DNA from 2 places in the Anaerobacillus sp. ABD4_527 genome. Region 1 is predicted to be linked to the other one. Evidence: riboswitches for the same ligand, from Rfam matches in the RefSeq annotation. Region 1 holds a riboswitch; the other holds the start of a gene.
What was found. Region 1 has a riboswitch for cobalamin ahead of ACXAHI_RS09245 (ribonucleoside-diphosphate reductase subunit alpha). Riboswitches for the same ligand answer to the same signal wherever they lie in the genome.
Positions count from the first base shown of each region.

Region 2: linked by a shared signal. The riboswitch ahead of ACXAHI_RS13670 (acyl-CoA thioesterase) and the one ahead of ACXAHI_RS09245 (ribonucleoside-diphosphate reductase subunit alpha) in region 1 are both predicted to bind cobalamin.

Region 1 covers NZ_JBSWXZ010000001.1:1,774,417-1,790,267, forward strand. Annotated here, with positions in the region: gene ACXAHI_RS09230 (YebC/PmpR family DNA-binding transcriptional regulator) at 1-381, opposite strand, end outside; gene ACXAHI_RS09235 (DmpA family aminopeptidase) at 584-1,645, shown strand; gene ACXAHI_RS09240 (ribonucleotide-diphosphate reductase subunit beta) at 1,888-2,925, opposite strand; gene ACXAHI_RS09245 (ribonucleoside-diphosphate reductase subunit alpha) at 2,937-5,168, opposite strand; cobalamin riboswitch at 5,307-5,483, opposite strand; gene ACXAHI_RS09250 (hypothetical protein) at 5,706-5,831, shown strand; gene ACXAHI_RS09255 (hypothetical protein) at 5,869-6,402, opposite strand; gene ACXAHI_RS09260 (mechanosensitive ion channel family protein) at 6,502-7,602, opposite strand; gene ACXAHI_RS09265 (DUF4349 domain-containing protein) at 7,680-8,570, shown strand; gene ACXAHI_RS09270 (class F sortase) at 8,617-9,264, shown strand; gene ACXAHI_RS09275 (alanine/glycine:cation symporter family protein) at 9,327-10,736, opposite strand; gene ACXAHI_RS09280 (SDR family oxidoreductase) at 10,901-11,539, opposite strand; gene ACXAHI_RS09285 (alanine/glycine:cation symporter family protein) at 11,737-13,083, shown strand; gene ACXAHI_RS09290 (nitroreductase family protein) at 13,139-13,774, opposite strand; gene ACXAHI_RS09295 (Crp/Fnr family transcriptional regulator) at 13,864-14,358, opposite strand; gene ACXAHI_RS09300 (RrF2 family transcriptional regulator) at 14,424-14,840, opposite strand; gene ACXAHI_RS09305 (IDEAL domain-containing protein) at 14,910-15,260, opposite strand; gene ACXAHI_RS09310 (LLM class flavin-dependent oxidoreductase) at 15,355-15,851, opposite strand, start outside.
Region 2 covers NZ_JBSWXZ010000002.1:273,610-289,460, forward strand. Annotated here, with positions in the region: gene ACXAHI_RS13615 (LPXTG cell wall anchor domain-containing protein) at 2-613, shown strand; gene ACXAHI_RS13620 (aspartyl-phosphate phosphatase Spo0E family protein) at 770-922, shown strand; gene ACXAHI_RS13625 (hypothetical protein) at 944-1,231, shown strand; gene glnA (type I glutamate--ammonia ligase) at 1,269-2,591, opposite strand; gene ACXAHI_RS13635 (GNAT family N-acetyltransferase) at 2,861-3,640, shown strand; gene ACXAHI_RS13640 (GNAT family N-acetyltransferase) at 3,633-4,055, shown strand; gene ACXAHI_RS13645 (DUF1648 domain-containing protein) at 4,117-4,620, shown strand; gene ACXAHI_RS13650 (ribose-phosphate diphosphokinase) at 4,759-5,712, shown strand; gene ACXAHI_RS13655 (Cof-type HAD-IIB family hydrolase) at 5,846-6,592, opposite strand; gene ACXAHI_RS13660 (hypothetical protein) at 6,738-6,980, opposite strand; gene ACXAHI_RS13665 (AAA family ATPase) at 7,167-7,922, shown strand; cobalamin riboswitch at 7,984-8,161, shown strand; gene ACXAHI_RS13670 (acyl-CoA thioesterase) at 8,306-8,776, shown strand; gene ACXAHI_RS13675 (cupin domain-containing protein) at 8,894-9,274, shown strand; gene ACXAHI_RS13680 (DUF4825 domain-containing protein) at 9,261-9,752, shown strand; gene ACXAHI_RS13685 (AAA family ATPase) at 9,814-10,350, shown strand; gene ACXAHI_RS13690 (DUF5694 domain-containing protein) at 10,371-11,099, shown strand; gene ACXAHI_RS13695 (GNAT family N-acetyltransferase) at 11,112-11,618, shown strand; gene ACXAHI_RS13700 (M24 family metallopeptidase) at 11,775-12,974, shown strand; gene ACXAHI_RS13705 (cystathionine gamma-synthase family protein) at 12,993-14,186, shown strand; gene ACXAHI_RS13710 (IDEAL domain-containing protein) at 14,323-14,523, shown strand; gene ACXAHI_RS13715 (hypothetical protein) at 14,587-14,742, shown strand; gene ACXAHI_RS13720 (DUF4352 domain-containing protein) at 14,939-15,628, opposite strand; gene ACXAHI_RS13725 (alkaline phosphatase) at 15,704-15,851, opposite strand, start outside.

The DNA.
Region 1 (15,851 bases):
TACAGAACCATTCACACCCATGTTTCCACCGTTTTTTCCAAAAGCCGCTCTCACATCTGAAGCAGTACGGTTCACGTTGTTTGTTAGTGTCTCTACGATCAACATCGAACCGTCTGGGCCAAATCCTTCATAACGAAGGTTGTCATAGTTTTCTTCAGATCCGCCTTTTGCTTTCTCAATCGCACGATCGATGATTGCTTTTGGAACATTGTATGTTTTTGCACGTTCTAGTACTAGTCGTAGTGCCTGGTTTGCTACTGGGTCTGGCTCTCCCTGCTTAGCTGCTACATATATTTCACGGCCGAACTTGGCATAAATTCTACTTGTATTTGCATCTTTTGAAGCTTTTTTTTCTTTAATGTTATTCCATTTACGTCCCATTACGTTCCACTCTCTTTCGACTTAATCTTCCCCATTAATTCATGGTTATGAACACTTTCATGAAAATACACTAACACTTCTCTATTAATTATAGCACATCGTAGTGGCCGCTTATTGAGATTCGCCTTTGGAAATGGTAGCAAGATAACCGTTTCCTTTTTGTACAAGAAGAGTATGATGGTAATTAGAAAGGTGGGGTAAGATGGAGAAACAAAGAGTAAGAGATTATGGTATTTCTATAGGAGAATTAAATACGGGACCGCTAAACTCAATAACCGACGTGACAGGGGTTACAGTTGGACATGCTACGTTAAGTAACGGTGACATGCAAACTGGCGTAACAGCCATCCTTCCTCATCAAGGGAATACGTTTAGAGAAAAATGCATGGCTTCTACTCATGTGATCAATGGGTTTGGAAAAACCATGGGTACGATTCAAATGACCGAACTTGGAACATTGGAAACGCCTATTGTGTTAACAAACACACTTAGCATTGGAACAGCATCAGATGCACTCATCGAATATATGCTCGATCGATGCCCTGAAATCGGTCATTCAACAGGAACGGTCAATCCTGTCATAGGAGAATGCAATGACATGTTTCTTAACAACATCCGAGCAAAATACGTGAAGAAAGAACATGTTTTTGAAGCTATTTCTAACGCTTCTACACATGTAGAAGAAGGCGCAGTTGGAGCAGGTACAGGTATGCTTTGTTACTCGTTAAAAGGTGGGATTGGAACTTCATCTAGAATGATGGAAATGGCGCATGGCACCTATACACTAGGTGTTCTTGTCGTAACCAATTTCGGTATATTACGAGACCTGCGTATCGATGGAAAACCAATCGGTGAAGAGCTCAAAGCAAATCTATTACATAAATGGGAAGAAAAAGATAAGGGTTCAATTATGGTGATCGTTGCGACAGACCTTCCTGTTTCGGAGCGACAGCTAAATCGAATCATCAAACGATCCGTAACGGGCTTATCGAGGACAGGTTCCATCATTACTACTGGAAGCGGCGAGATCATCATTGGATTTTCCACAGCAAACAAGATTCCACACGAGAAATCTTCAGAACCGTTACAACTCCAAACGATCCACGAAGAAGACATCGACCTAGCATTCCGAGCGGTAGGTGAAGCTACTGAAGAAGCGGTGCTAAATTCACTAACACAGGCAACACATGTTGTAGGTAGAGACGGAAACGAGCGACCAGCATTAAAGGATTTGTTGAAGGAGTTTGATATTAAGCTAGAATAAGAACCTACTAGGTAAGTAGGAGCTCAGCCAGTCGAGAACCAATGTCATTATTCGGTGCTCCCGATGCCGTAGTCGATTGCACGCTTTCCGCGGACGAACGGCCAAGCCCGAGGTGAAACCCGCACCTCCGGTCTCGGCCGCCCGTTCTACCGCAGGAGTCCGCGATCGTCTCTCCTACTACTAATCCAAAACCTTACTTTCTCTACATGCTAAGAACCTACTAAAATAAGTATATTCTTCTTCTACAACTCATCAAAGCCATTATCGTCTGATACTTTTGTATACTGCCTGGATTTCTGTTCGAAGAAATCACTCTTTCCAGAATTCACATCTGCATACGCCTTAATCCATCGCATCGGGTTTTCTCGATAGCCATCGAATGGCCGGTCTATTCCAAGTTGGTTGACACGTTTATTCGTCATAAATTTAATGTAATCATTAAGCTCATTTTGTGAAATTCCAATAAATTTATTTCCTATGATTGCTTCCCCCCATTTCATCTCTAACTCAGCTGCTTTCTTGAACGTGTCCTTTATGAATCGATGGTTTTCTTCTGTATTTAGCTGAGGTTGTTCATTAAATAATTCTTTTACAATGTTCGCAAATAAAGTAACGTGTAGCTGCTCATCACGATTAATGTAATTGATCATCGTAGATGTCGATACCATCTTTTGATTACGGGCGAGGTTATAGAAGAACGCGAATCCCGCATAGAAAAACAAGCCTTCTAAAATAACGTCATATACGATCGACTCAAAAAACGTTTGAGGCGTCGGGTCTTCTACAAACCTCTCGTAACCGGATGCAATAAACTCATTTCTCTCAAGTAAGATGTCGTCATGCTTCCAATATTCAAAGATTCGATCCTGCTCCTGTTTTGAAACTAGTGATGAAAGCACATAGCTGTAAGATTGATTATGGATAACTTCTTGGAAAGAAAGAACTTGCATTAAGGCAGATAAACTAGAATCTGTTAAATAATCAGCTACTTTACTCGAATAATCAGTTTGAATGGAATCAAGAAACGCTAGTAGACCAATAATTTTCTTGAACGTATCCTGTTCATCGTTGGATAAGGAGTCCCACTGTTTAACGTCTGAAGACATGTTGATTTCAAACGGCGTCCAAAAATTACCCAACATGTTTTTATACATTGTATACGTCCAATTGAATCTTGTATCGTCCCAGTTTAAAACGTTCGAACTTTTGCCATTAATAATCCCACTCGAGCGATTGGGAGCTGAAATATCATAGATCTTTCTTTTTTGGATTGTATTCATACCTCTTCCTCCTAACTTGAGCAGCTTTCGCAATCTTCGATATCTACTGATGTACTTCTCACGTAATACGTGGTTTTTAGCCTTTTTTTCCATGCTGTCATGTGTATGTTCAACAGTTCCTTTGCTTTAATCGTGTTTTGAACATAGATGTTAAACGAAATAGACTGATCGACATGGCGTTGACGCGCAGCATTTTGTTCAATGCTCCATAATTGATCGATATAATAAGCCGACTTATAATACCAGGTCGTTTCAGGTGATAAATCAGGTGCTGTAACAGGTATCTTGTAATCTTTCTTTTCCTCAGAATACTCTTTACGAAAAATTGGATCGATCGATGCTGTGGAACCTGCTATTAAACTTGTGGAGCTATTCGGTGCAACAGCTAGTAGATTAGCATTGCGTAGACCTTGCTTCTTCACTTTTTCTTTCAGTGTTTTCCACTTTTCATCGTAATAGTTTCTACAATCAAAATAAGCGCCAGTATGCCAGTCCGATTTCTCGAACATCGAGTAACTCCCTTTTTCACGAGCTAATTCCGAACTCGCTTCAATCGCTAAATAATTGATCGTTTCATAAAGATGATCCGCAAACTCAACAGCTTCATCAGACTCCCAAACGAGCTTCTTCTTCGCTAAGAGGTGGTGCCAACCGAAAGTTCCAAGTCCGATCCCTCTATATTTTTCATTTGTAAGTTGAGCTTGTGGAACTTCAATCGTGTTACAATCGATGACATTATCAAGCATTCGAACTTGAATTGGGATTAGCCTTTCGAGAACACCTGCTGGGACTGCTCGACCTAAATTAATACTCGATAGGTTACATACCACATAATCGCCAGGATTTTTGGTAATTACGATCTTTCCGTCTTTTGTTATTTCTTCTTCCACAGTCGTCGCGCTCATGTTCTGCATAATTTCAGTACATAAGTTCGAGCTGTAGATCATACCTGCATGCTTATTCGGATTGGCTCGATTCACTGCATCTCGATAGAAAATAAATGGCGTACCTGTTTCTAACTGCGATTTCATAACGCGCTTCATAATATCGATGGCTGGTATGGTTTTTCGAGATAATGTATCACTGTTTACGCACATTGCGTATTTTCTTCTGAAATCTCCATCGCCTTCACGTTCATCGTACGCATCTTCTAGGGAAAACCCCATCACTTTCCGAACTTCGTGAGGATCAAACAGATGCCATTCACCACGTTCTTCGACGGTTTCCATAAATACGTCTGGTATACACACTCCCGTAAAAAGGTCATGTGTTCTCATCCGCTCATCACCGTTGTTCAGCTTTGCATCAAGAAATTCAATGATGTCTCGATGCCAAACATCGAGGTAAACTGCGACCGCACCTTGTCGCTGTCCTAGCTGATCCACACTTACTGCCGTGTTATTCAGTTGCTTCATCCAAGGGAGGACACCAGATGATTTCCCTTTGTATCCTTTAATGTCACTGCCTCTAGCTCGAATCTTCCCTAGATAGGCACCGATTCCACCTCCGTTTTTTGACACTGTCGCAATGTCAGTGTTGCTGTCATAGATGCCTCGCAAGCTATCATCCACCGTATCGATAAAACATGAACTAAGTTGCCCATATGTTTTCCCTGCATTCGCGAGAGTGGGCGTTGCAACTGTCATATAGAGATTTGAAATGGCCCAGTAGGCTTCCTTCACTCGTTCCAAACGTTTATCTTCCGACTCCTTCATCATCAGCATCATCGCGATAATGAGAAAGCGCTCCTGAGGAAGTTCCAGAGTGTTTTTTTCGTAATCTTTTGTGAGGTACCGATCTGCAAGTGTTCTTAACCCGATATAAGTAAATAGATGATCACGCTCAGGGACTATGTTTGCTGCAAGGTGTTCAATTTCTTGTTCGCTATAGTACTTAAGAAGATCCGCGTTGTAGATCCCTTGATCCGTAAGTCGTTTCAATAAGCGATAAAATGCCCCTTTCCCATACACCTGTTCTTCTCTTCGTATGTGCGAGGCTCTGTCATAAAGTGACTGAAGGTGAAATGACGCTGCTACATATGTCCAATCTGGTTCTTCGGCTCTAATCCGCTCGAGCGCATTTAAAATTAACATGTGCTCAACATCGCCCTTCGACATTTCTCCAGATACACCGCTTCCTAATTTGTTAAAGAACCCTTCACTATCAAGATTTGAAAAACGCTTAAGAATGTTTTTTGCTTCTATTATGATCTCATGGTCCTCTAGAGCAACCGTTAAACTCATCTAACCCTCTCCTTTTTTTAGCAAAATAAAAAAGCTCACTCTTCTATGAGTGAGCTTTTGAGAATACGACAAGGGTAGAATCCAGGGATAACCCTGCATTCTTTCTGCCACTTCTCATCCTCAATCCCCGAAGAATAGAAACGTTTCTGAGCATCGGCAGGTCTACTGGCTACGTGCTTCTTCCTCAGCAAGCCTTCCCGGATCCTCATCCAGTGGCATTTGCTTCGTCCACACGACAGTTGCGGGGACAGCTCCGGATTAAAACCGGATTCCCTATTAAGTCGTTTCACGACACCGCATACTCAATCACTATTTAATTAACTACCACAAAATCAATATATAGTGTCTAAAACAAAAACGAAACACAAAATATCGATGTATTTATCTTATCGCACATTTTGTAATCTAACAAGAAGAAAAAATCAATTAATGTGTGATTAGGTATAAAGTCTTTCTAAAGCCTAACACTATCTTTCATTTCCAGCATATATTGTTTATACCTAAAAATGTTTCCTTAAGGAAAAAGGAGATAAGCTTATGAGTAAAAAGCAGCACACATGCTTAAAAAAACTAGCCGGATATACACAGTTGTGTTATAAAATGGGATTGCTTAGTGAAGAAGAAAATAAGGAGATCATGAATCACTTATCACAAAAATCATGAGCATAAAAAAAGAGATAGGAAACCCTATCTCTTTACGTTAGCTTACCTTTTCAATTAATGCAGTAAGTAATTCATCTTTCTTTTTCGCTAATGCCATTGCTTCTTCACGTTTCTCTTTCATTTCACTGAACTTTGCTTTCATTTCTTCTTTCTCTTCATCTGTAAGCTCAGGTCTTTCGCCACTATCTTTCCATTCTTGTTTTTGTGCTTTCAATTTCTCATGAGCAGCCTTTGCTTCTTCATGAAGTGCATTTAACTGCTCATTTACGTCGGCTAACTCAGTTTGTAATTCTTCAACGCCATCAATTGCTGAGGCATTTTTATCGAGCAATAAATCGATTAGCTTTTCTTGTTTCTCAACAATCGATCCCATTAATTCATGATTTTCATTTCCTTTTCCTTCTTTATGAAAACCTCGCTTATGGTGATGCCCTTTCACCTGTCCTTGTTCTTGAACTACCTCAGTACCGTCTACTTGTGCACCCTCTTCAGATGCCGCGTTTGCACTCACTCCAGCAATTCCACCTGCAAGTACAACTGAACCTGCAATACCTAGTAACCACTTTTTCATTTTCTTTCGATCTCCCTTCAAATTATTATCCTTACAAACTTAATTATGGACAATAATTGTGGAAGAAATTGCGAAAAAAGTGTGTGAAATTGTGTGATTTTATTTCCTTAGCTTTTCAATGACCGTGCCATCCAGACTCCTCACGTGCAAATCACGTTGAGGAAAGGGAATTTCAACATTATGATCTGCAAGCACCTTATTTATTCGGAAATTAAGATTACTCTTTGTCACGACCGCTGCTTTTGGAGAAGAAATCCAAATGAACAACTGAAAGTCCAAGGATGAGTCACCGAACCCGATGAAATTTACAAACGGTTCTGGTTTTTCAAGTACATACATCGAATCTTCTTTCTCATCTTTTGCAACTTGATGGAGCAGCTCTCTTACAAGTTCAACATCTGAACCGTAAGCAACTCCGATTGGTACGACGAGACGCAATCGATTATCTCCGTAAGAGTGGTTAACGACCTGTTCTTCTATAAAGTAAGAGTTAGGCATGATGATTCGTTCATTATCAAGCGTTCGTATAATTGTTGCTCGCATTTTAATTTGCTCAACATCTCCGATGATGTCATTAATTATCACGCGATCACCTACTTTGATGGGACGCTCAAATAATATAATAAGACCTGAAATGAAATTGTTAGCAATGTTTTGCATACCAAAGCCAATTCCTACACCTAATACACCTGCGAAGATGGTCAATGCGCTTAAATCGATTCCAACAGTAGTCAAGCTAATAATCACTGCGATTACCATCAAGGTATAATGGAACACTCGATTAAATGTAAATTGAAGCCCTGTATCGAGCCGGTAATGGTCATACAAAGGGGGCATCAGTAGTGAGGTGAATATCTTTGACAGCCTGTTCGCAAGCGTAATGATAAACAATGCGATGAGAAGAAGCAGCAAAGATATTTCAACATCCCCAATCGTGAACAGCTCACGGCTCATCCAGGCATACTCAGAAAAGTAGAGAAGCAAGAAAACGATGATGGCATATAGCGTTAGCCAGTTTAGGAATGAAAGGACTGCATGCTTACTCTCCTTTTTTTCTAAACCTTTTCTTTTAAAGAACAGCGCTTTAACGATGAACCTAAACAAAAGGATACCTATAATAACGGCAATTGTAATGAACGTGTCTTTAGCAATTGAACTTTCAAAGAATGGAGATAAAAAAGTAAAAACCTCCTTTAGCAAGAATTGTGAATGGTCACATGTAACCTATTCCGTTATCAACACGTTATGTTGTATATAGTGATCTAGGGGGTTAAGGAATGAAAAAGTACTTACTTTTTAGCTTTGTTATAGTAATGCTTATACTTACTGCCTGCAGCTCTAATCAACAGTCAGAAAGTGGTGACAGCGGAGAGCCACTCTCAGAAGAGATGGATAGAAGTGCAGGCGAAACAAAAGATAGCGCTTCCGAATCCAGCTCTACGAACGAAACGATGAAGATGCCAGAACTTCAAACAGATCGAAAAGTTATCTTTAACGCTAATTTATCTTTAACTGTAGAGGATCTTTCTGATGCCACAGGCCAATTGAAAGAGCTTCTCGAAGCAAATGGTGGGTATATTGTAGAATCAAGAACGTTCTCTGAAGAAGAGATCAACTACGGTTCGATGACAGTCAGGGTCCCTCAAGATAACTTTTACCCTTTTCTTGATGAAGCTGAAACAATTGGTAAAGGTACACCAGAAAAATCGGTTACTGGAACTGATGTTACAGAAGAATTTGTAGACTTAGAAGCAAGGCTGAAAGCTAAAGAAAATGTGAGAGATAGGCTCCAAACATTTTTAGAAAAAGCTGAAAAAACGGAGGATCTGTTAGCTATTTCAAACGATTTGTCTCGAGTCCAAGAAGAGATCGAGCAGTTAAAAGGGCGTATGAACTATTTAAACAATCAAAGTGACTATTCGACCGTGACTGTTTCTTTAAAAGAAAAGAAAATTAAAGTCCCTGCTTTCGGAGAAGGTGATAAGAGTACGATCGCCGAAGCAAAACAGTTGTTTATGAAAACAGCAAATGGAATTCTATCCTTCTTCTCGAAGACGGTTGTTGTGCTCATTGGATTATCTCCTGTGCTCGTGCCACTTGCAGCTTTAACCCTACTTTTCTTCATACGCAATCGTAGAAGAAAAAAAAGTGATCCAAATATCCATTAATATCGTTAGCTTATTAAATCTACAATTGAGCAAACGAGGTGATACGATGAAAATAGTCATGTCTCTAGTTACTGCAGCCATCATCTTTCTCCTGATTGCTGGATATACCAATAACTATTCATCAACAGCTGAAACGGGTTCAGAACCAGTTAAGAAAGTAGAGATTGAAAATGGTGACGTAGCGTATGACAACGTAAAACAATCGATCGATGAAAATGCAAATAAAATTCCAGAGTCGAGTGAAGAAGGTATAATCCCTGTATCTGTCGAGATCCCTTCTATTGAAGTTAAATCAAAAGTTGAGAATGTAGGTATTTTGGAAAACGGACAGATGGGTGTTCCATCCAACCACGTAAATGTCGGATGGTTTGAACCTGGCTTCAAGCCTGGCACGACCGGAAATTCCGTCATAGCAGGTCATGTAGATAGCAAATCTGGACCATCTGTTTTCTATCACCTTGAAGATCTATCAGAAGGTGATGAAGTATACGTAACAGGTAAGGATGGAGAAACACTTACGTTCGTTGTAACAGGGAAAGAAAGGTACCCATTTCAGAATGCACCTATTGAAAAAATCTTTGGACCAAGTAATGATGCAAATCTGAACCTCATCACGTGCACTGGTAACTTCAGTCAGTCTCATGGAACACACGAAGAACGACTCGTCGTGTTCACTGAGCTCAAAGCAGACTAGTAATTTAACAGAAAAAAGACGCTTCTCCTATTCTATAGGTCGAAGCGTCTTTCATTATGCAATCAACTAGCTTTTTTGATTTCTACCTCATTTAAATATCGATTGAAATAGTCATCAGTTTCAGATTTAATCACTTTAAACAATAATAGTAAAGCGATTAAGTTTGGAATCATCATAAGCGCATTCGCCATATCTGCAAATGCCCAAACAGTCGTCAGATTAGCCACTGTTCCTATAAAACATGCGAAGATATAGACAAATCCATAGTACGTAGTAAATTTTGTACCTGCAAGGTATTCAAAACATTTATATCCATACACATACCAACCAATAATCGTTGAGAACCCGAAAAAGATGACTGAGAAGGTGACAATGTACTCTCCAATAATACCTAGACTCGATCCGAAGGCAGCCGTAGTCAATGCACCTGCTTCTAGATCCGCATTATGGACGACACCTGAGAGTTCTCCACCTGTTGGATCCCAAAATCCAGTAATGAGTAATACTAACGCCGTCATCGTACAAACGATGATCGTCACGATAAAAGTACCTGTCATCGCCACAAGCGCCTGTCGCACGGGGTGCTCAGCCTTTGCATTGCCAGCGATAAGAGCGGCTGTACCTAAACCAGCCTCATTTGAGAAAATTCCTTTTGAAACTCCGGATTTAACTGCTTCCATTACGATTACGCCTGAAAAACCTCCAACAGCTGAAATTGGGGAGAATGCGTATGTGAAGATTAACTTCATCGCAGGTAGGATAGCTTCAACATTCAGGATGATAATGATCAATGCTCCAACTATGTAGAGAACTGCCATTATTGGAACGAAGAATCCTGCTACAGAGCTGATACGTTTTACACCACCGAAAATAATCAGAGAGGTAAGTCCTGCAACGACTACTCCTGTTACCCATCCATCAATATTAAAGCTCTCATCAACTACACTCGCAATCGTATTCGATTGAACACTGTTTCCAATTCCTAAGGAAGCGATCGCACCGAATAATGCAAATGATATCGCAAGCCACTTCCACTTTGCCCCAAGACCTTGTTCAACATAGTACATCGGTCCACCGGCATACTCACCTTTATCATTTTTCACACGATATTTCATCGCAAGAAGGGCTTCACCGTACTTGGTCGCCATGCCAACCAGCCCTACAATCCACATCCAAAAAACAGCACCTGGGCCCCCGATCGTGATCGCAGTAGCTACACCGGCTATATTTCCGTTACCGATCGTAGCAGCCAAAGATGTCATAAGTGCTTTGTAGTTACTAACATCTCCCTCAGCAGAGTTGTCTTCGGCTTTTTCTTTCGTAAAAGCAAGCTTAAATGCATAGCCTAGCTTTCTAAACTGAAGCCCTTTAAGGATAAGTGTTAAAAAAACACCAGTTCCGAACAATAGGATTAAGCTTGGTGCTCCCCACAAAAATCCATTTACTATTTTTAGCAGTTCTAAGATGTCCATTCCCTCTACTCCTCCAACGTGTTAACGCTTTCAATTGACGACCTTTATACATTACCATCAGAATTATTTTTTCGTCAATTATTAAAACAAACTAGTCCGATTAAATCATTCGTTCTTCCCATAGAAAAAGAGACCCTCAACAGGTCTCTCAGTAGAAATTCCTTTTATAACTGTCCTAGAGCGTCACTTATTGTAAGATCACCATTTAAGATTTCAAACGTTTTATTGAATGTATTTTCATTCTCTACGATTTCAGCTAATACGGAAGCCACGTCTTCTCGAGGAATCTGACCAGATTTATCTTCGAGGGTTTCTGCTGCGCGAATTTGTCCAGTAGCAGGATCATTCGAAAGGCTTCCTGGTCGAAGGATCGTGTACGTTAAATTTGTGGATTTTAAATGCTCATCTGCGCGTTTTTTCGCATACAGATAATGTTTCATATTATCTGGACCTTGCTCAGGATGGTCAGCTCCTACTGAGCTTAAGAGTACGAAGCGTTTGATTCCTTGTCGAGTTGCTTCGTCGATTGATTTAATCGCACCTTCTTGGTCGATAAGAATCGTTTTATCTGCGCCAGTGTGTGGACCTGAACCTGCTGCAAAGATGACTGCTTCACATCCGTACATGGCATGAGAAAAATCTTTCTCTAGATCACCTAGTACGGTTTTTCCACCTGCATCTTCAATGGCTTTCACTTGGTCAGTATCTCGAACCATCCCTACTGGATCGTATCCTTTTTCTGCAAGGCTTTTTATTACATGTGTTCCTACCTGTCCGTTTGCACCAATTACAAGTACTTTCACAACTATCTTCCTCCTTTATATCCATTCACCTCTGTTATTTTCCTCATAAGTAATACAAATAAACACATGAAAGCGCTATAACTAATTGCGAATGTTTTTTTTGAACTAAAATGAGTCGATTTATGTAATTTAAAAGGTTTTTATGGTAAATTGTTAGAATATTTAGTATTGAACTACATATGAAAGGGGCTATTATTTTGGAAGCTGTATTAAATAACATTAGCGGATTCGTGTGGGGATGGCCTCTCTTGATCCTCTTGGTAGGAACAGGAATATTTCTCACTATCCGGCTAGGATTCTTGCAATTTACGATGCTACCGTATGCATTGAAGCAAGCCTTTACTAAGAAACAAGATAAATCCTCAGAAGGTGACATATCTCACTTTCAGGCACTGATGACAGCTCTTGCTGCTACGATCGGTACGGGAAATATCGCTGGGGTAGCAACAGCGGTTTTCGTAGGGGGACCAGGAGCTGTGCTCTGGATGTGGATCAGTGCTTTATTCGGAATGGCTACTAAATATGCTGAGGCTATTCTGGCAGTAAAGTACCGATCGGTAGATTCGAACGGAGAGATGTCAGGGGGTCCGATGTACTATTTAGATAAAGGACTCAACATGAGATGGCTTGGAATGGTCTTTGCATTTTTCGGAGCATTTGCAGCATTCGGGATAGGAAACATGGTTCAATCGAACTCTGTTGCAGACGCCGTAGCAACGTTTGGAATCGCTCCATGGATTACTGGTCTTATTTTAATGGTTCTTACTGGTCTCGTTATTCTTGGTGGGATTAAGAGCATTGGGCGGGTTACAGCGTTTTTCGTTCCTGTTATGGCGCTTTTCTATGTGATCGGCGGCTTAATCGTTCTCCTTATGAACATCGATCTCATTCCAGCTGCCGTATCGTTGATTTTCTCTGATGCTTTCACTGGTGAAGCTGTAGCAGGGGGAGCTATTGGTGCTGTAATCCGCTATGGTGTAGCTCGTGGAGTCTTCTCAAATGAAGCTGGCCTAGGCTCCGCTCCGATCGCTGCAGCAGCTGCTAAAACGGACTACCCTGGTCGTCAAGCACTCGTTTCAATGACACAAGTATTCATCGATACGATCGTTGTTTGTTCAATTACAGGTATCGCTCTCGTAATGGGTGACCTCTACATGGGCGATCTGAACGGTGCTGCACTTACAACGGCTACTTTTGAGAAGTTCCTAGGAGTACCTGGTGCGCTGATCGTAACGGTCGGTTTGATTCTATTTGCATACTCAACAGTATTGGGATGGTCTTATTACGGGGAAAAGTGTTTCTCTTATCTGTTTGGTGAACGTTCGATCAAATATTACCGCTTCGTTTTTGTTTTAGCAGTATTTGTTGGAACAACACTTAAACTTAATGTCGTTTGGCTGCTAGCTGATATCTTTAACGGCCTGATGGCTTTACCAAACTTGATCGGACTATTAGGTCTTTCTGGAGTCGTCGTTGCCGAAACGAAACGTTTCCTTGAAAAGGTAAAAGAAGAAAAACGAGAAGCTCAATCTCAAAGCATGTGATCATTCACAAAAAAAGTGGCACCCAGCTTGGGTGCCACTCTCTTTATCTATTCTATTAGAAGCTATCTTTGATCACTACGCGCTCTACTGGGAAACGAGAAGATGCATGTGCTTCAGCTGCTGCTTTACCAATTGAGATCAGCATAACAGGGACATATCTAGATGGAATGTTGAATTCGTTGATAAGAGCTTGTGGATTGAAGCCGCCCATCGGAATCGTATCATATCCCTTAGCTTTCGCTGCAAGCATAAGCTGCATAGCAGCTAGAGAACTATTCTTTACTGCCTCACTGTACGCGAAGCCTTCTCTTTCATATGCTCCATTAATTTGAGAAACCAGTGTTTCCTTGACTGCATTATCCATAAAACCATTCTCTACAGCTTGACCGTAAATTTCTTCTGCATGCAGATTTGCTTCTGTATCTCCAAGAATTACGATTGTTGCAGAGCTATCTACAACTTGTTGCTGATTAAAAGCAATCGGTAGAAGCTTTTCTTTTTTCTCATCATCTTCAATCACAAGAAACTTCCAGTGTTGAAGGTTCCATGATGACGGCGCTTCAATCGTAGCATTAAGAATGTCATTCATATCTTCATCAGGGATCTTAACCCCTTTTTCGTACTTTCTTACAGAGTGACGCTCTTTCATTACTTCAAGAGCATCTAGCTTTTGTTCAACTTGTGTTGTCATCTTTCCTCTCCCTTTCCTATCCATTTATCTCTAAGTTTCGTCTCTATTATAATGTAACATATTTTATTACAGTTATAAAACATCATTGTTTAGCAGTTGTGGCAGTATCTACCTTTTTTAGTAGGTGCTTTGTTCAGCAAGGATTTTGCATTCTTTTTCAACACTGCAAGAATCGACTTTGGCAGTTGATCTGGAAAATCAAGCTTTAACTTTAATTTTGATAGCTCTGTCGTAAGCTTGATTGCAAGCTCTGGATATGCCAGGTACAAAGAGCGATAGGATGCTTGATCGAGTTGAATGAGCTCAACATCAGTTATAGCTTTGGCATAAAGGTTTTGATGCACAAAAATCGATCTGTTCCCAAGTACATCATTTGGTCCAAGAACTGCAAGTGGCGTTTTTTCATCTTGCTGATAAATCGCTACGTTTCCTTGGCGAATGATATAGACATCACGATTCGTATGTTTAGGTCGAATTAAGAACCTTCCTTCATTCCGCTTCAACTTTCTCCCGGATCGCTCTAACTTATTCCAATCCTTTGTTTCAAACTTCGTTTCACTTTTACTCAATGCCAAACTTACCATGTTCGCTCACCCCCAAATAATTAGAAATTATTTTGTTACAGTTATCCCAAAAACAAAAACAATCATTATAATTGTTTTTGCTTCAGGCTTTGTATAATATCACGAATGGTGTATTTCTTCAAAAATGATGTTAAATGATCTTCAGCATCGGTGAAGATGTCACCAAGGACTTCAGATAGGTTCGCTCCCACAAGACAATACTGATTCGCGTCGGGACACTTAGGCTTCAATGAACCAATCGACGTTAACGAGTAAATCTTATCGAGCGTAACATCTTCGACTTTGCATGCTAATGTAAAGCCGCCACCAGCACCTTCTTTGGAGACAATGTATCCATTTTTCTTTAATAAACTAAGAATTTTTCTCATACGTACAGGATGGACGGAAGCACTGCCAGCAAGGTAGTCGCTTGTTGACATTTGTCCAGGCTTAATTGCTAATAAAGCCAGACTATGCACTGCAAGAGTAAAATCACTATTCAATTTTAGCGCCCCCTAACACTTTCTTCAATTCCATCCTATCGTACTCCTTTTGTACCTTGCAAGAAAATTTTAACAGGCAATCGCTTCTTTTGACTTATTTCGTACAGCGTTGAGCTGCGCCGAAAGTTCTAAAAACCATTTCTTATCTTTTGTAATAAGAGCTAGATCGATCAAGTTTAAAAGATACGTTTCGTCATGCTCAAAATCCTGCTTTTCCAACAATGAAACCCTATTTTGAAATGTTTCGATAACCTTTCCGACTGTCTCTGGGTTATCACATTCATGTACATATATCTTGATCGTTCCTAAATAATCATTTACTGAATCTACAAATCCTTTCACTAACTCATCATGAACTGATTTGCCTTTTACCCATTCACCTTTAGTAAATTGAGATTGTTGATGAAGTTGGTTCATCATTATTCTCCCTCCTTATGGAAGATTATCGTGTTCCAACTGCGTCATCGCATAATGTAATAATAAATATTACAGTTAGATTTGTCAAGAGCTTCGATCAAAGACCGAACTCTTCTGCTAGTAAACGATACGATTTAAGCCTCGCGTTAAAATCGTACGTTATCGTATTTACGATGACTTCATTGGTTTGATACATGTTACCTAACTCTTCGATTTGCTGTCTTACTTGCTTAGGGTCGCCTACGATTATACGATTTCTGTTTTCCCTGATTCTTGCTTTATCAAACACAGAGTATGGATATTGCAGCGCTTCGTCGGGTGACGGGAAGCCAGTACCTGATTTCCCTTGTTCGATTAATAAGATAGCAAGATCAAGACTAGAAGCTAAATACTCTGCTTCTTCCTCAGTTTCGCCGCATACAACAAAAACGGCTACGTTTGTTTTTGGTGTGTCGTTAAACTCTGAAGGTGAAAAACGCTCCATGTATTTATCAACTACGCTGCTACCACCATTCCCGTTTATAAAATGAGCAAACGAAAATGATAATCCTTTGTTCGCAGCAATTCTTGCGCTACCACCGCTTGATCCTAGTA
Region 2 (15,851 bases), on a different contig from region 1:
AATGAAAAGAATTCTTTCAGCACTCATCATTGTCACTGGTTTACTGTTTATGGGGTTTCAAAACACAGCATTAGCGCAGGATCATGGAGAACCCCCGGTAAAGGAGCTAGAAGCGGATTTTACCGAGTTATATGAAATAGAGGATGAAAAAAGCGTACTTATTTTAAAAGGCTATGACTCCATGGAGAAATTGGAGCAAGCTTTCGGGGAAATCATGGTTCCTGAACTTGCAGAAATGTATGTTGATAGTTTCTTTAAAGTAGAAGATGGAGAGGTTACATTCAAACCACAAGATAGTCGCCTCACAATCGATTTCAATCGTGAATATGACCTTACAAAAGTGAATGACAATCATTACAAGCTTTCACAAGTTGCCACAGGCGACCTGTATGAGGGGCGTACATTAACAATCGATTATATCTATGATTCTGGTAAATGGATCTTTGGTAACCGTAATGGTGCACTTCCAGAAGTGCACGTAGATGGGGGAGCGGAAGAAGGAGATCAATTACCTGATACTGCAACACCATTTCCAACGTACATGATGATTGGCGCAGGTATCATGATGAGTGGTGCACTCGTATTAATTGCTAGAAAACGCTCAAACGCTTAATCGAATAATAGAGTTGAAAAGGGAAGCTGATCTATTCAGCTTTCCTTTTTTTTATATTGAAGGAACGGGTAAGTACTACTTTCTAAAATTTAACAGAAAAAGGATTTTTTATGTTACTCTAATGATAGTAACCAAATAACGTAAGGAGTTCGGTAGGTGAAGAAGTTGGAGGAAGAAATATATGAGCTGCGGATGGCGCTTTACGAAGTGGCGTTTGAAGCAGATACTTTTTCAAGTGAAGAAGTCATAGAACTAAGTCAAAAGCTGGATGAGAAATTAGTGAAACTTCAAATAGAGAAGGAAGAGTAATTAGATGAAAGGAGTATGCGGTTGCCAACTTCAGTGCTAGGTAGAGTTTGTGCGGTGTCTCTTTTCATTTATTTGGGTGTGTTGATCGCTTTGGTCGTAGGGATCTATCAAGATGCAGCACTTGGAGCAATCACACTAGTGATGAAGGTTGGGATCTTTGCAGGTTTACCGATCTTCATCATTTCTATCTTCGCGGTTAGAAAAGAAATGTTCTATAAAAAATTTGTTCCTGTACTTTCACTAGTCATAAGTTTTTTCTCGTTAATCGGCACATTCTTTTTCATGTTTATATGGTCTTTCGGAGGATAAAAAAATCCGCTCACGATATGAGCGGATTTTCTTACATTTACTTATTCATATAACGTTCAACTTCCCACTGACTTACGTTCAGGGAGTAGTCGATCCATTCTTTTTCTTTGTCTTCGATGTAGCATCTAGACGTATGCTCACCTAGAGCGTCGATTACGACTTGGTCTTCTTTAAGTGCTTTGATCGCTTCTTTTAGGTTTGTTGGAAGCGTTGGAACATCATCTGTAGACACTTCGTAAAGGTTACGAGACTCTGGTTCACCTGGGTCAAGCTCGTCACGAATTCCTTCAAGACCTGCATGTAGTACTGCAGCTAGCGTCAAGTAAGGGTTCGCTGTAGGGTCTGGGTTACGGATTTCAAAACGTGTACCCATTCCACGTGTTGTTGGAACGCGGATCATACAGCTTCGGTTAGAGTGAGACCAAGCAACACTTACAGGTGCTTCATAGCCAGGAACAAGACGCTTATAAGAGTTCACGTTCGGGTTTGTAATTGCCGCAAGACCATTCGCATGGTGAAGAATACCAGCCATGAAGTGTTTCATCGTATCAGAAATTCCGTCTTCTTTGTTTTCGTCAAAGAAAGCACTCTCGCCATCTTTGAATAGAGAAAGGTGGCAGTGCATACCAGAACCGTTCTCACCTGCAAATGGTTTAGGCATGAATGTTGCGTGATAATCATGTCCAGTCGCAACGTCTTTAACAACGCTCTTGAACGTTTGGATGTTGTCTGCAGCTTTCAATACACTGTCAAAACGGAAATTGATTTCGTGCTGTCCTTTTGCTACCTCATGGTGAGAAGCTTCCATCTCAAAACCATATTTCTTCAACGTGCGAACGATATCGCGTCGTACCTGGTCACCTTTGTCTTTAGGTGATGCATCGAAGTAACCACCGCGGTCATTCATTTTGCGGATCGGGTAGCCTTCATCATTCAGTTGGAATAAGAAGAATTCTGGTTCAGGTCCAACGTTTACAGTATAGCCAAGGTCTTGTGCTTCTTTCATCGCTCGTTTTAAAATATAGCGAGGGTCACCTTCGAACGGTTCACCGTCGGGCGTGTGAATATCACAAATGAAGCGTGCGATGCAGTCCGTGTCGACCGCTTCAGGAAGTACTTTGAATGTTTCAAGATCTGGGAACAAGTACATATCACTTTCTTGAATATCTGAAAAGCCTGCGATTGAAGAGCTGTCGAACATCGCTTCATTGTTCATTACACTTTCGATCTCTTCAACAGGAAGCTCTACGTTCTTCGTTTCACCAAGCATGTCTGTAAACTCTAGGCGAATAAATTCTACATTCTTTTCATGAACTTCATCCAAAATAACTTGTTTGATGCTTTCTTTTGTAATCGTCATACATTACCTCACCTTTAGAAAGTTTTTTAACTATTCACTATTTTACCGATAATAACGTATAAGTGTGGATTTATGTAAGGAATCCTGACATAAAATTTCACTTTGTCTATCAGCTATAGAAATAAATACCCTTATTTTGTTCACGTAAACCGCTCAAATAACAATCCATGATAGAAATGGTTTCCAAATGCTTCACTTTGAAAGACAATGATAGTATGTGTAAAAAGATTTGAAATTTGTATCAAAAATTTTATTCACTGAGGTGCTATATGCAGAAGCATGAATTAAAAGCGTTGTTCGATGAAGAAATGAGAAAAAACGTTACGCCTCCAGGATTTCGAAGAGAAGAAACGGAATATGTTATTCGTCATGTGTCAGTCCATCAAGATGAACATGGTTTCATCATCTTTTCTAACTTGACGGATACTGACGCTAAAAAGGTTATTAAGAGTGAAAAGGACCGCTTTGCTACATTAAATCAAGAGTTTGAGTGGAAAGTTTATAGTTATGACGAGCCTTCAAACCTTGTGGATCTTTTAGAAGATGAAGGATTTAAGAAAGGTGAAAAAGAAGCGCTGATGGTCATCCCGCTTTCTGATGACCACTTTTTGTTACGTCACGATACATCTCATGTGAAGGAAATAACCGATTTGGATGGAATCAATGCGATCATGAAGCTTGAAGAAAGCATATGGAATCACTCTTTCGCAAGCTTAGGAGAACGATTGTGGCGTGATTTTAAGAATACGAATTCACTCTCCTTATATGGGATATATGAAGCTGGCAATTTGGTAAGTGCTGCCTGGATGTACTTGGAAGGAGAGAATTTTGCGAGCATGTGGGGTGGATCAACGTTACCACAGCATAGGAAAAAGGGACATTACACCGCGCTTTTAGCTGCACGTGCGAAAAAAGCGAAAGAAATGGGGCATCCTATTTTAATGGTCGATGCAAGTCCGATGAGTGAACCAATTTTACAAAAGTGTGGATTTGAACGATTAGGGTATTCGTACGGCATGTTGTATCGTGGAGGGAAGTCACATGATTAAAGAAATGAAGTCGCTTGAAGAAATAAGGGAAGCCTTTCTCGTAATGAGTGAGCTGCGCACAAATTTAGATGAAGAATCGTATTTAGAGTATGTAGACCAAGCACGTAAAAAAGACATGTACCATTTGTATGCACTCTATGAGGAAGGGGAAATCGTAGCCGTCATCGGCTTTACACCGATGATCACCTTATACTATGGAAGAAGTGTATGGGTTTATGATCTTGTGACTCGAAAGGAAGATCGCTCGAAAGGGTACGGCAAGTCGCTCCTTTCCTTTGTGGAGAAGTGGGCTAAAGACCATGGCTATCGTTCGATCGCACTTTCCTCAGGTCTTCAAAGGCATGATGCGCATCGATTTTATGAAGAGAAGATGGCTTACGATAAAGTGAGCTATGTCTTTAAAAAGGAGCTCTAAAAAGGAAACTTCCTCACCTTCTATTCGTATAGTATAGTAGACACGAAAAGGAGGGACGACGATGGGGACTCGAAATAGACCGAACATCGCTATCGAAAAACCATTTTTACATAAAGTCCTAGACATCATAGGGATTTCAGCATTATTCCTTTCGATCGCTTATATTGTTCTCAACTGGTCAAGCATCCCAGAGATGGTCCCTCACCATTTTAACGCTGCGGGTGAACCTGATCGGTGGGGAGACAAGTGGACGGTTTTCCTTTTACCTTCGATTGGAGTATTCGTATGGATTGGGCTTTCGTTCCTCGAGCGTATCCCTGACGCTTACAATTATGTAGTTAAGATAACAGAAGGAAACGCTGAAAGGCAGTATTATTATGCCGTTACGATGATACGCTTACTAAAAAATGAAATCGCAATTTTCTTTGCGATATTGACCCAAAAAATCGTTGAAATGTCGAGTACGCAAGAAGAAACTCTCCAGTTCTGGGTTGTTCCGGTATTCCTTGTCGTGCTATTTGGTACGATCATCATTTATTTCGTAAAATCAATACGGTGGCGGTAAGGGACAGGGCAAGATTTCCTTTAATTTTTTGAAGAAAGTTATACGGGCGCTATGTTATAGTTGAAGAGAGAATGATTCCCTTACATTACGTTTTGATTGGAAACTTCCTATCGAAATGAACCATAAAGGAGCTACGTTATGCTACGCCAAGAAAAAGACGTGAAAGTATTTGGTTTGAATTCAAACCCTGAACTTACAGAAGAAGTTGTAAAACTTCTTGGAATCGAGTCAGGTAAGTCTTCCGTTAAGCGCTTCGCAGACGGTGAGATCAACATGAACGTTGAAGAAAGTATCCGCGGATGCGATACATATCTAGTTCAGTCCATCGGTGGGGCTGGATTAGGAAACGACTATTTGATGGAGCTCCTCATCATGATCGATGCATTGAAGCGAGCTTCTGCAAAAACGATCAATGTTGTGCTGCCTTATTATGGCTACGCACGTCAGGACAGAAAAACAGGCCCAAGACAGCCGATCACAGCGAAATTGATTGCAAACATGTTAGAACGCTCTGGTGCAACTAGAGTCCTAACGGTCGACTTGCACGCGAACCAGATCGAAGGATTCTTCAACATTCCTGTTGACCAGGTTTCTGGTATTCCAGTATTAGCTGAATACTTCGAGAAGAAACAGCTTGAGGATATCGTAATCGTTGCCCCAGATAACAGCAGCGCACTGCGTGCCCGTAAACTTGGATCCCTGCTTGATGCTCCGATCGCATTGATCGATCGTCGTTCATACGACACAGGTGAACCTTCTACGATCAACGTAATCGGAGATGTAGTAGGTAAAACAGCGATCATTATCGATGATATGATCGATACAGCGAAAAACGTGACATTCACTTCTCAAATATTAGAAGAGCACGGTGCGAAAGAAGTGTACGCGACATTCACGCATCCGGTCCTTTCAGGCACGGCTACACAAGAAATCGCACAATCGAACATCAAAGAAATCGTTGTGACGAACACGCTGCCTTTACCGAAGAGCGGCGATATCGATAAGATCACAGTTCTTTCGATCGCACCATTGCTTGCAGAAGCAATCCGCATCGTTCAAGAGAAACTGTCGATCAGTAAGATTAGAAAATAACTTATGAAGAAAGAAGCTGACCGTTCAGCTTCTTTTTTTTGATTTGCAGGATAGAGGAAGAAAGGGAGAAATCAAAAAGGCTGAGTGAATGTTCCATTCACTCAGCCTTTCGACATAAAGCGGGGGGTGCCTGTCACTCGCCCTTCATAATGTGGTCGATTGCGTGTGCGACACCGTGCTCTGTATATGATTTCGTAATCCAGTCTGCTGCTTCTTTCACGCGCTCCTGTGCGTTGCCCATCGCAACACCGAAGCCAGCTTCACGAATCATAGCGATATCGTTCATACTATCTCCAACAGACATCACTTCATCCATGGAAAGATCAAGCCATTTCGTTACTTTGCGTAGCGCAGCTGCTTTGTTTACACCTGCAGGGTTGATTTCCATGTTTGTTAAACTAGAGTTTGTGACTTCTAAAGCATCGTTGCTCATGACTTCATCTAAAATAACTTGGCGCACGTCGTCGTCTTTCACATCGAAGCCGAATTTCAACCAGTCATAGTCATGAAGATCTCTTTCAAATGGTGTGTTTGAATTAAATACACCTTCAGTCGTGGAAGACCAGAACCAAACATCATGCCTTTTCTTCAGTTCCCAGAGGTTCTCAACAATCTCACTATCGAGGTGCGTACTGTCCACAAGGTTGAAATGCTGGTCATAAATTTGACCCCCGTTCACCGTGATCAAGTAAGCTGATTCGCCTAACTGTTCTGCAATCTCACGACAGAAAGGAAGAGAGCGCCCAGTGCTGATCACAACATGATACCCAGCTTCTTTCGCACGGCGCACTGCATCCTCATTCTCCTTCGACACTTCGCCGTCATGATTAACGAGCGTGCCATCCATATCTAACGCGATTAACTTTATCTCTTTTTTCATCTCATCCACTCCTATCTTTCGCTGACTCTATTCTAATACAAATGAAACGAAATCTGTAGTGGAGTGGTTTTTTATAGGCAAAAAAAAAAAGAGAACCTGATGAATAGGTTCTCTAAGGGTATTGAGTTTTAGTAAGTGCTGACAACTATTCCTCTCTCTTCTTCCCAAACACTTTCTTCGAAGCACCTTTGATCATTTTCTCAGCCTTATCTGCCGTTTTCCCTACCGCATCCGTGCCGGCCTTACTCACATTCTTCACAAAATCAGTAGACGTATCGGATACCTTGCCAACGAGACCGCCTTTTCCGCTAACAGACTTCACCATATCATTAACGGTATCTGCAGATTTATTCACAAGATCGTTTGCTTGTTTGGAGGTTTTCTTCACCAGGTTTTCGTCTTGTTTCTTTTGATCAGAAATAAGATCTCCTCCTTAAAAAATGAAATACATTACTATACATATGGGTGAATTCCAGTGAATATGCGTCTTTTTTTCACTTTTGTTATGCGCTACGCATGATGTGAGTGGTATGATGGGTAGAACTTATGTTTGGAAGTTAGGGGGCAATTAGCAATGAAGTTAACGCAAGAAACGCAGTATGTTAAACGTCTCAATATAAAGAGAGATGAGATCCCTTCGTACGATTTCTTTCCATTTGCTCTACCGGTAATCAAGAATTTCAAGGAGCTGTTGTTTCACCCAAACGTGACGTACATCGTTGGTGAGAATGGGATGGGGAAATCGACGCTGCTTGAAGGGATGGCGATTAAGTATGGATTCAATCCTGAAGGCGGGACGCTTAACTTTAATTTTTCGAGCTATGATTCTCACTCGAACTTAGATCACTATTTGCGACTAGCTAAAGGCGTTTACCGTGCGAAGGATCATTTCTTTTTCAGAGCGGAAACGTATTATAATCTCGCTACAAATATTGAAGAGTTAGATGCTGATCCGTTTGCGGGGGCAAAAGTCGTCGATGGGTTTGGAGGCAAATCGCTCCATCAACAATCTCACGGAGAATCCTTTTTCGCGGCTTTTACCAATCGGTTTCGAGGAGAAGGGTTATATATTTTAGATGAACCTGAAGCGGCCCTTTCTCCGATCAGGCAGCTGTCGATGCTTGCGCGCATCCACGAACTGGTCGAGCAGGGATCTCAGTTTATTATCGCCACACACTCGCCGATCCTTATGGCATACCCAGATTCGAAAATGATTGTGCTGAGTGAAGATGGAATGACTGAGACAACGTTAGAGGAGACGGAACACTTTAAGGTGATGAAAGAGTTTTTTGATGATAAAGATCGGTTGCTGCATCATTTGTTTCAGTGAACGAGTTTGACAGATCTACAGCGATAGGAGATAGTAATTTTTAGGTAAGGATTTTCCTTACTAACTGAATAGGCCTTATGGTGGCTTTATTAAAAGCTGAAAAGGGAAGTTTGGTGAAAATCCAACGCGGTCCCGCCACTGTGAAGAGGAGGCATATCGCAATACCACTGTTGTTAAACGGGAAGGGCGATGTGCTGAAGAATCTGAGTCAGGAGACCTGCCATAAGGAAGAGCATTGATTCCTACGGGAGATAGGAGGGTGTTACGTGGAAAGTACTAACGGATACTGTTTGGTGGTTCCGTAATTTCGTGACGTTTATATCCTGCGCATCTTCAATTTGGAGGTGTGTTTTTTTGTTGAAAAATGAAGGAGGAATGCGTTCATGGAATCTTTACCAGTAAGCTATTCGAAAATGACACAAACAAGGTTAGTGTTACCGCCAGATACGAATCATCTAGATACGATTTTTGGAGGGAAAGTGTTAGCATACATTGATGAAATCGCAGCATTAACGGCTATGAAACACTCAAATTGTGTGGTCGTGACGGCATCGATCGACTCGGTCGATTTTCTATCATCCGCGAAAGTTGGAGATGCGTTAACGCTCGAGGCTTGTGTCACGAGGTCCGGCCGAACGTCGATGGAAGTGTATGTGAAGGTGTATGCAGATGATCTTCTTCACGGGCGAAAAGTGATGACGACAGAATCGTTCTTGACGATGGTTGCGGTCGACTCAGAAGGGAAACCGAAAGCCGTTCCTGGCATCCTACCTGAAACGGATGAAGAGAAGAGGCTGTACGACACTGCGCCTTCAAGGAAGGAACATCGTCAGAATCGTTCACGGTTAAGGTGATAATGGAGGGTCCCTCAGGTAACGAATTCCTGAGGGGTTTGCTTATTTTTACCAGATTAAAAGGGAGATCGCCTTAAGAATCGAAGTATGTATGGGGCATATTGTAGGAGGGGACGTATGAAGCGCTACCGATTTGGGCGAGGTGTTGGAAAAGAAATTACGAAGTTTGATAGTAAGCATGTGGTGATCTCGCCTATTACGAGAATGATAGAAGAAGAGATCGATGTGATACAGATCGCTTGTATGCATCTTGGTCGTGATGGATTGCTCGGAGGTCATGAAGCTGTGGTGCCACAAATGTTCCTCGTGCTTGAAGGGGAAGGAATCGTGAAGGGCGGCGGTCAATCGCATCGTATTCAAAAAGGAGAGCTCGCGATGTGGGAAAGAGGGGAATGGCATGAGACGTCAACGAAAGATGGCATGACCGCAATCGTTGTAGAATGTGACAAGCTAAAGCCGTTCAGTGGTTTACAGGAGATAACAGATGAAGGGAATTAAGCTGGTTTTTATAGTATTGCTAATCATCGTCAGCGGCTGTAATTCTGCTGAACCAGCCGAGGAAACGCTTTTTCAGTACAAAGATTCATACATAGGAGACAACGGCGCGGTTGGTGCAATCTTACGCCTATTGCCCGGTAGCACGGAGTTAGAAAGTTTATCGCTGCAAACAAAAAGCGAACCATATGGCTTAACAGCTTATTATTCAAAAGCGCTATCAGAAGAACAACGAGAAGCGTTTCTATTCAATGCAACGGTTCTTTTCACGTTGATTCAAAATGCTGAGGTTGTTTCTGCTGATTACGATGGCGAGGTATTGTCGGTTACGAGAGATGAGTTACAAGCTTGGTATGGTGAGAATTTTTTTGAAGCTGCTTCAGAAGATGAACTGATCGGTCTCGCTCAGCCAAAGCTTGAAGACTCGGAGCAAGTCAATCAATTTTTTGAAAACCAAACAGGAGTGAACGAGCGTGACTAATTTTTATTGTGATGAAGTGTTGAGTGGAAATATTGCTTCCGGAAAGGCGTTGAGTTAAGCGATGATCATCATGATCAATGGCGCGTTTGGAGTTGGAAAAACGACTGTTGCCAATGAGCTTTTAAACAAAATCGATAACAGTATGATTTTTGACCCAGAAGTGGTCGGAGGGATGCTCAGTGCGTTGCTGCCTTCATCGATCAAAGAAGAAGAGGCACTCACTGGTGATTTTCAAGACTTGGAATTATGGAAAGAGTTTACCGTCTCGATTGCAAAGCGGACGGCAGAGCACTATCAGAAACACCTCATCGTCCCGATGACGATTCGGAAACCTGATTATTTCCATTATATTTTCGATGGATTTAAACGAATCGATCCTGAGACGTTTCATTTTTGCTTAACAGCAAATAAGGAAACGATTACGTCAAGACTGCTGAACAGGGGAGAAGCTTATGGAAGCTGGTGTTTTTACCAAACCGATCTGTGTGTAGAGGCTTTTTCTTCCGGGGGGTTCGGGGAGTATATTTCAACGGAGAATCGACGGATAGAAGAGGTGGTAGATATTATTATGAAAAGGTTAGTGATGCCGATTCTTTAGGATAGGAAGGAGCATGTGTGTTGAGTAAGCCAAAAGTTCTGGTGTTCGGAACGTTTCATATGAAGTATACGAAAGACCTTTATAAGGTGGATACGAATGATTTGGAATCGGAAAAAAGACAAGCGGAAATTCGAGACGTTGTAGATCGATTAAAACGGTTTGAGCCTACGAAACTAGCATTCGAAATTGTAAAGAGTGAAAATGCCGGGCTTAATCAAGAGTATCAGGATTACTTGAATGGTAATGTAGAGCTCAGGGTCGATGAAGTGCATCAACTTGGCTTTCGTATCGCGTCTCAATTAGAGCATAAAAAAGTATATGCGGTCGATTGGATGGATACGGTCGGAAATCGAGCGCTAAGTGAGGTATATGATTGGGCTCAAGAAGAGCAGCCTGAGCTTTATGAACATATCAACCAAACGTATCGCTCGCATTCTCATAAAAGTCTGGAAAACAGAACGATCCTCGAGCTTTTACATGAGATGAATTCTCCTGAAGAAGTGATGAAGGATCACGAGATGTATATGAACATCGCTCGTATCGGAAAAGGTGGGCAATACGTTGGCATCGATTGGGTCCGATGGTGGTATCAGAGGAACTTGATTATCTATCGCAATCTATTAGAGCTGAGTGAGCCAGGTGCTCGAACGCTGCTCATCATAGGGTCTGCTCACGTTCACCTCGTTTCACAGTTTTTAGAAGAAAGTGGTTTGGTTGAGGTGGAGAGAGCAGGGAACTATTTAGAGTGAGAAGGTGACGTAATGGAAAAGAATCTAGTCGTACAGCAGTATGATCAAAACTATCAAGAACAAATGGTGGATTTGATTTCTACGATCCAACAAGATGAATTTCAAATCCCAATTACTGTAGAAGAACAGCCTGATCTATATGCGATCGAGTCGTTCTATCAAACGGGGAAAGGGAACTTCTGGCTGGCGATTTATAATGGACGCGTAGTGGGTACGATTAGCCTACTCGACATTGGAAACAACCAGCTTGCACTACGTAAAATGTTTGTACATAAGGATTATCGAGGGAACCCTCTTTTTGTCGCAAAAAGATTGCTTAAAGAAGCGATAAAGTGGTCGAAGGAGAAAGAAGTTCATGACATATACCTTGGTACAACGCAGCAGTTTTTAGCGGCACATCGATTTTATGAGAAAAATGGTTTTGTTCGGGTGGAGTTGGAAGACCTCCCGAAACCTTTTCCTGTCCTGGCTGTGGATAAAAGGTTTTACAGGTTGGAGATGAATCGAAAGGTAATGTAAAAAGGTTAAGGCAGATCCATGATGAATGGGTCTGCTTTTTTGATGCGTGACCTTATAATTTTTTGTAAAAAGGGAGTTGTGTCGTAAGGCGGGATGATGGTAGTATGAGTTAACTGAAAATTTAAACAATAGTTTTGGGGAGGCGACGTCCCGATGATGCCATTCGAGTTGCGAGAGTACCAGGAACGCATTCAGCTGACGAAGAGAAGGATGCTCGATGAAGGTCTTGAAGTTCTGCTTATAACGGACCCTGCGAACATGAATTATTTAACGGGGTATGACGGCTGGTCATTTTACGTGGATCAAATGGTCGTCGTGATCATCGATGAAGAGCAGCCGCTTTGGATCGGAAGAAAGATGGACGGCAATGGCGCGAAGGCAACGACATGGCTTCACCATGAGAACCTCGTAACGTATACCGATGATTACGTTCATTCGAACGTGAAGCATCCGATGGATTTTGTTGCGAAAACGCTTGAAGAACTTGATCAAAGTACGCGTCACATCGGGGTAGAGATGGGCGCATATTACTTCACCGCCTTAGCGTTTGAATCGTTGAAGAGAAACCTTCCTGACGCGAAGTGGAAAGATGCCACCCTCCTTGTGAACCGTGTTCGGATGGTGAAATCGAATCAAGAGATTCTATATATGAAAAATGCAGCGAGGCTCGTTGAACTCGGCATGCAAAAAGCAGTTGATACGATCTCTGAGGGCGTTCGAGAATGTGACGTCGTGGCTGATATTTATAGCAGTCTCATCAGTGGAACACCTGAATTTGGCGGTGATTATCCAGCGATCGTTCCGATGTTACCATCGGGGGAACATACGTGTACACCGCATCTCACATGGTCTGATAAACGGTATCGAAACAATGACCTCGTCATTATCGAAATTGCTGGCTGCTACAAACGATACCATTGTCCGATGGCGCGAACGGTCTCAGTTGGGACGCAAGATGAGAGAGTAAGAGACATTGGAAAAGTCGTGGTAGAAGGGCTCGATGAGACGCTCGCGTTCATAAAACCTGGCGTAACGTGCGAAGAGGTTGAAGAAGTTTGGCGGAAGTCGATCGCTCGACATGGCATCATGAAGGATTCACGCCTCGGCTATTCGATCGGACTAAACTATCCACCTGATTGGGGTGAACATACGGCGAGTGTTCGACAAGGTGATCAAACAATTTTACAACCGAATATGACGTTTCATCTGATTCCTGGAATCTGGTATCACGATTTTGGGATTGAAATCAGCGAATCGATCAGAGTCACAGAGAGTGGAAGCGAAGTTCTTGCGAATTTTTCAAGAAAGCTAATCGATGCAAAAGACGTGTCGATGATGGGGAACGATGCAGTCTGAAAAAGGAGGAGATCGATTGTGAAAAAACCAGGAATGGGGACATCGTCCGTCTGGGCAGGGGAGAAAGAATACCTCTCTCATGGTGCGACACAAGTTCCGGTCGTTCATAGCGTAGCGTATGGATATGATGACATGGACGAGTGGTATGAGGTCGCGGTTGGAAATAAGAAGGGTCATATCTATGGTAGGAATACGAACCCGACTGTTCAGGCGTTCGAAGATAAAGTGAAGGCGCTTGAAGGAGCGGAAGCGGCGACGAGTTTCTCGACGGGGATGGCGGCGATCAGCAATACGCTCGCAACGTTTCTTTTTCCAGGAGATCGGATCGTGTCGATCAAAGATACGTATGGTGGCACGAATAAAATCTTCACGGAATTTCTTCCGATGTTAAACGTCGATGTGATGCTTTGTGAAACGGGAAATCATGAGCTCATTGAGGAAGAGGTCGAGAAGGGATGCCGCATTCTTTATCTCGAGACACCGACGAATCCAACGGTAAAGATTACGGATATTAAGCGGATGGTAAAAGCAGCTCACAGAGTGGGGGCGCTCGTTGTTGTCGATAACACGTTTGCTACACCGATCAATCAAAACCCGCTCGCACTCGGAGCGGATCTCGTGATCCATAGTGCTACGAAGTTCCTCGGTGGTCATGCTGATGCACTCGGCGGGGTCGTTTGTGGAAATGAAAACTTGGTCGAAAAAATCTATCATTACCGGGAAATCAACGGAGCGACGATGGATCCGATGAGTGCCTATCTCTTGTTGCGTGGGATGAAAACGCTCAAGCTTCGTGTACAGAAGCAGTGCGATAACGCGATGAAGGTCGCGACGTACTTAACGTCACAGGCACTTGTCGAAGAGGTATATTATCCTGGACTCGAGGATCATCCGGGGCATGAAATCGCAAAAGAGCAGATGAAGGATTACGGCGGGATGTTCAGCTTTGCGGTGAAAGGCGGTGTGGAAACGGTGAAGCATCTTTTACCTAAGCTTACGTTTGCAAACCGAGCCGCAAATCTTGGAGCCGTGGAGACAACGGTGGGACCGTCACGAACGACGAGTCATGTCGAATGCACACCTGAAGAGAGAGAGGCCATGGGCATACCAGAAGGATTAATTCGCTACTCAGCGGGTATAGAAGATGTAGAAGACCTTATCGATGATTTAGAACAAGCGTTTCAAGCCGTTGTAAAAGAAGTGAAGGTCTAGTAAAATCTCCTTAAAGTCAGAAAAGTTAAAAGAATCTGCATTGTGAAGTTTAAAGTTTTGTAAAATCGGTTAGATTTATAGTAACAGCGATAACAATTGTAGCTGCGTTTCTAATAATAGAATGGAGGATGAAACAATGGATCATCGAAAAATCTATTCAAACCAAGTGTCGGAGCAGAGTCAGGAAGTAATCGCAGAGCTACTAGAACATGTCCATAATAACGCTATTAAACATAGAGAAGAGCTACTTATGAAAGAAATAGATAAAGCATTAGACGAGCGTGACCGCGAGACTTTCATGGAACTGACAGAGCGATTGAAAACTTTCCATAATTGATAGGCATAAAAGACGAACCGCTTGCTTATAATCTAGTATCACCTAACTCAGGAGGAGATAGAGATGCTAGATTTGGCAGCGGTTTTTCATATGGCTACAGAGTGGATGGTCGCAAATAAAGGGTACAAGCTTCAGTCGGTCATTTTGTTTGGAACCTTAGGATTTTCGTTTATAAGCTATCTGATCTGGTACGTAACGAAGGGATATCGAGCTGTTTGAGCGTTGAAACGATTGTATCTTGTGGGGATGGATGAGTGTTGATAGTGGATATCCGCGATTTTGAGGGGGTTATCCGCGAAATTCTCATTATTTCCGCGGAAATTTTATTTTATCCGCGATAATCGAGTAGATATCCGCGAAAAAAGGAATTTATCTGCGAAACGTGCTTTAACACGCTAAAAAAAGACCCCTGGTATCAGGAGTCTTCAATCGGAATGTCAATTGTTTTTGCCTTAGCTTTGGAATTCTTATCTTCATCAAACACGTCACTTGTTTTTACCGTTAGGGATGAAAGCTCAGCGATATCTGTTTCGTTAAGCACAAATCCCAATTCGCCAGTACGTTCTTCGTTACCTTCGTATACCCCATAAAGTTCTTCGAGGTAAAAGTCTTCCTCAAACCCTTTTTTCTCTCCTTCACTCGTTTCGAGCACCGAGACAGGAGCAAAATCAACTGGTTCATCTGAAGTGTTCTTCACTGTTACGTGCAGTTTTACATAATTGAAGTTCTTTTCGTCATCGGAATACGGATGGAAGAAGTCAATCAAGTCCATCGAAGGCGAATAGTTCATCACTTTAACGTCTGAAATAGTAAGTTCAACGTCTCCGATTTTCGTCGTTTCGTTATAGTTTGAGAGTGCTTTTAACGTAACGGATCCATCTTCATCCTCATGGAAATCGCCAACCTTCGTTAGTGAGCTGTCATCCGGTGCTTGTGGATTATCGGGAGCTTTGGCTGATTTATTTTCGTTTTTGTTTTCATCTTTTTGCTGATTGTCTTCTTGCGTTGTTTCAGATTGCGTATTATTATCTGCGCCTTGCTCAGCGTCAGTCGCACATCCGGCAAGGAGTAGGGAAGCTGCTAGAAAGAATCCGATAGTTTTCATTTAGAAAGACCTCCTGCTTATAAAATTCCCGCTGCCGTATGAGCAGCGGGAACGTTTTTCTTAGTATGCCCTTAATTAATCGTCGTCACGCTCGTTGTCGTCATCATCTTCATCATCGTCTTCGTTCTTCTGCTTCATAAGAAGGTCGTTCACCATTTGACCTGTCTCCGTGTTGTCATGAAGACCGATGAAGTTTTCTGCTCCAGGACCGTAAGCATACACG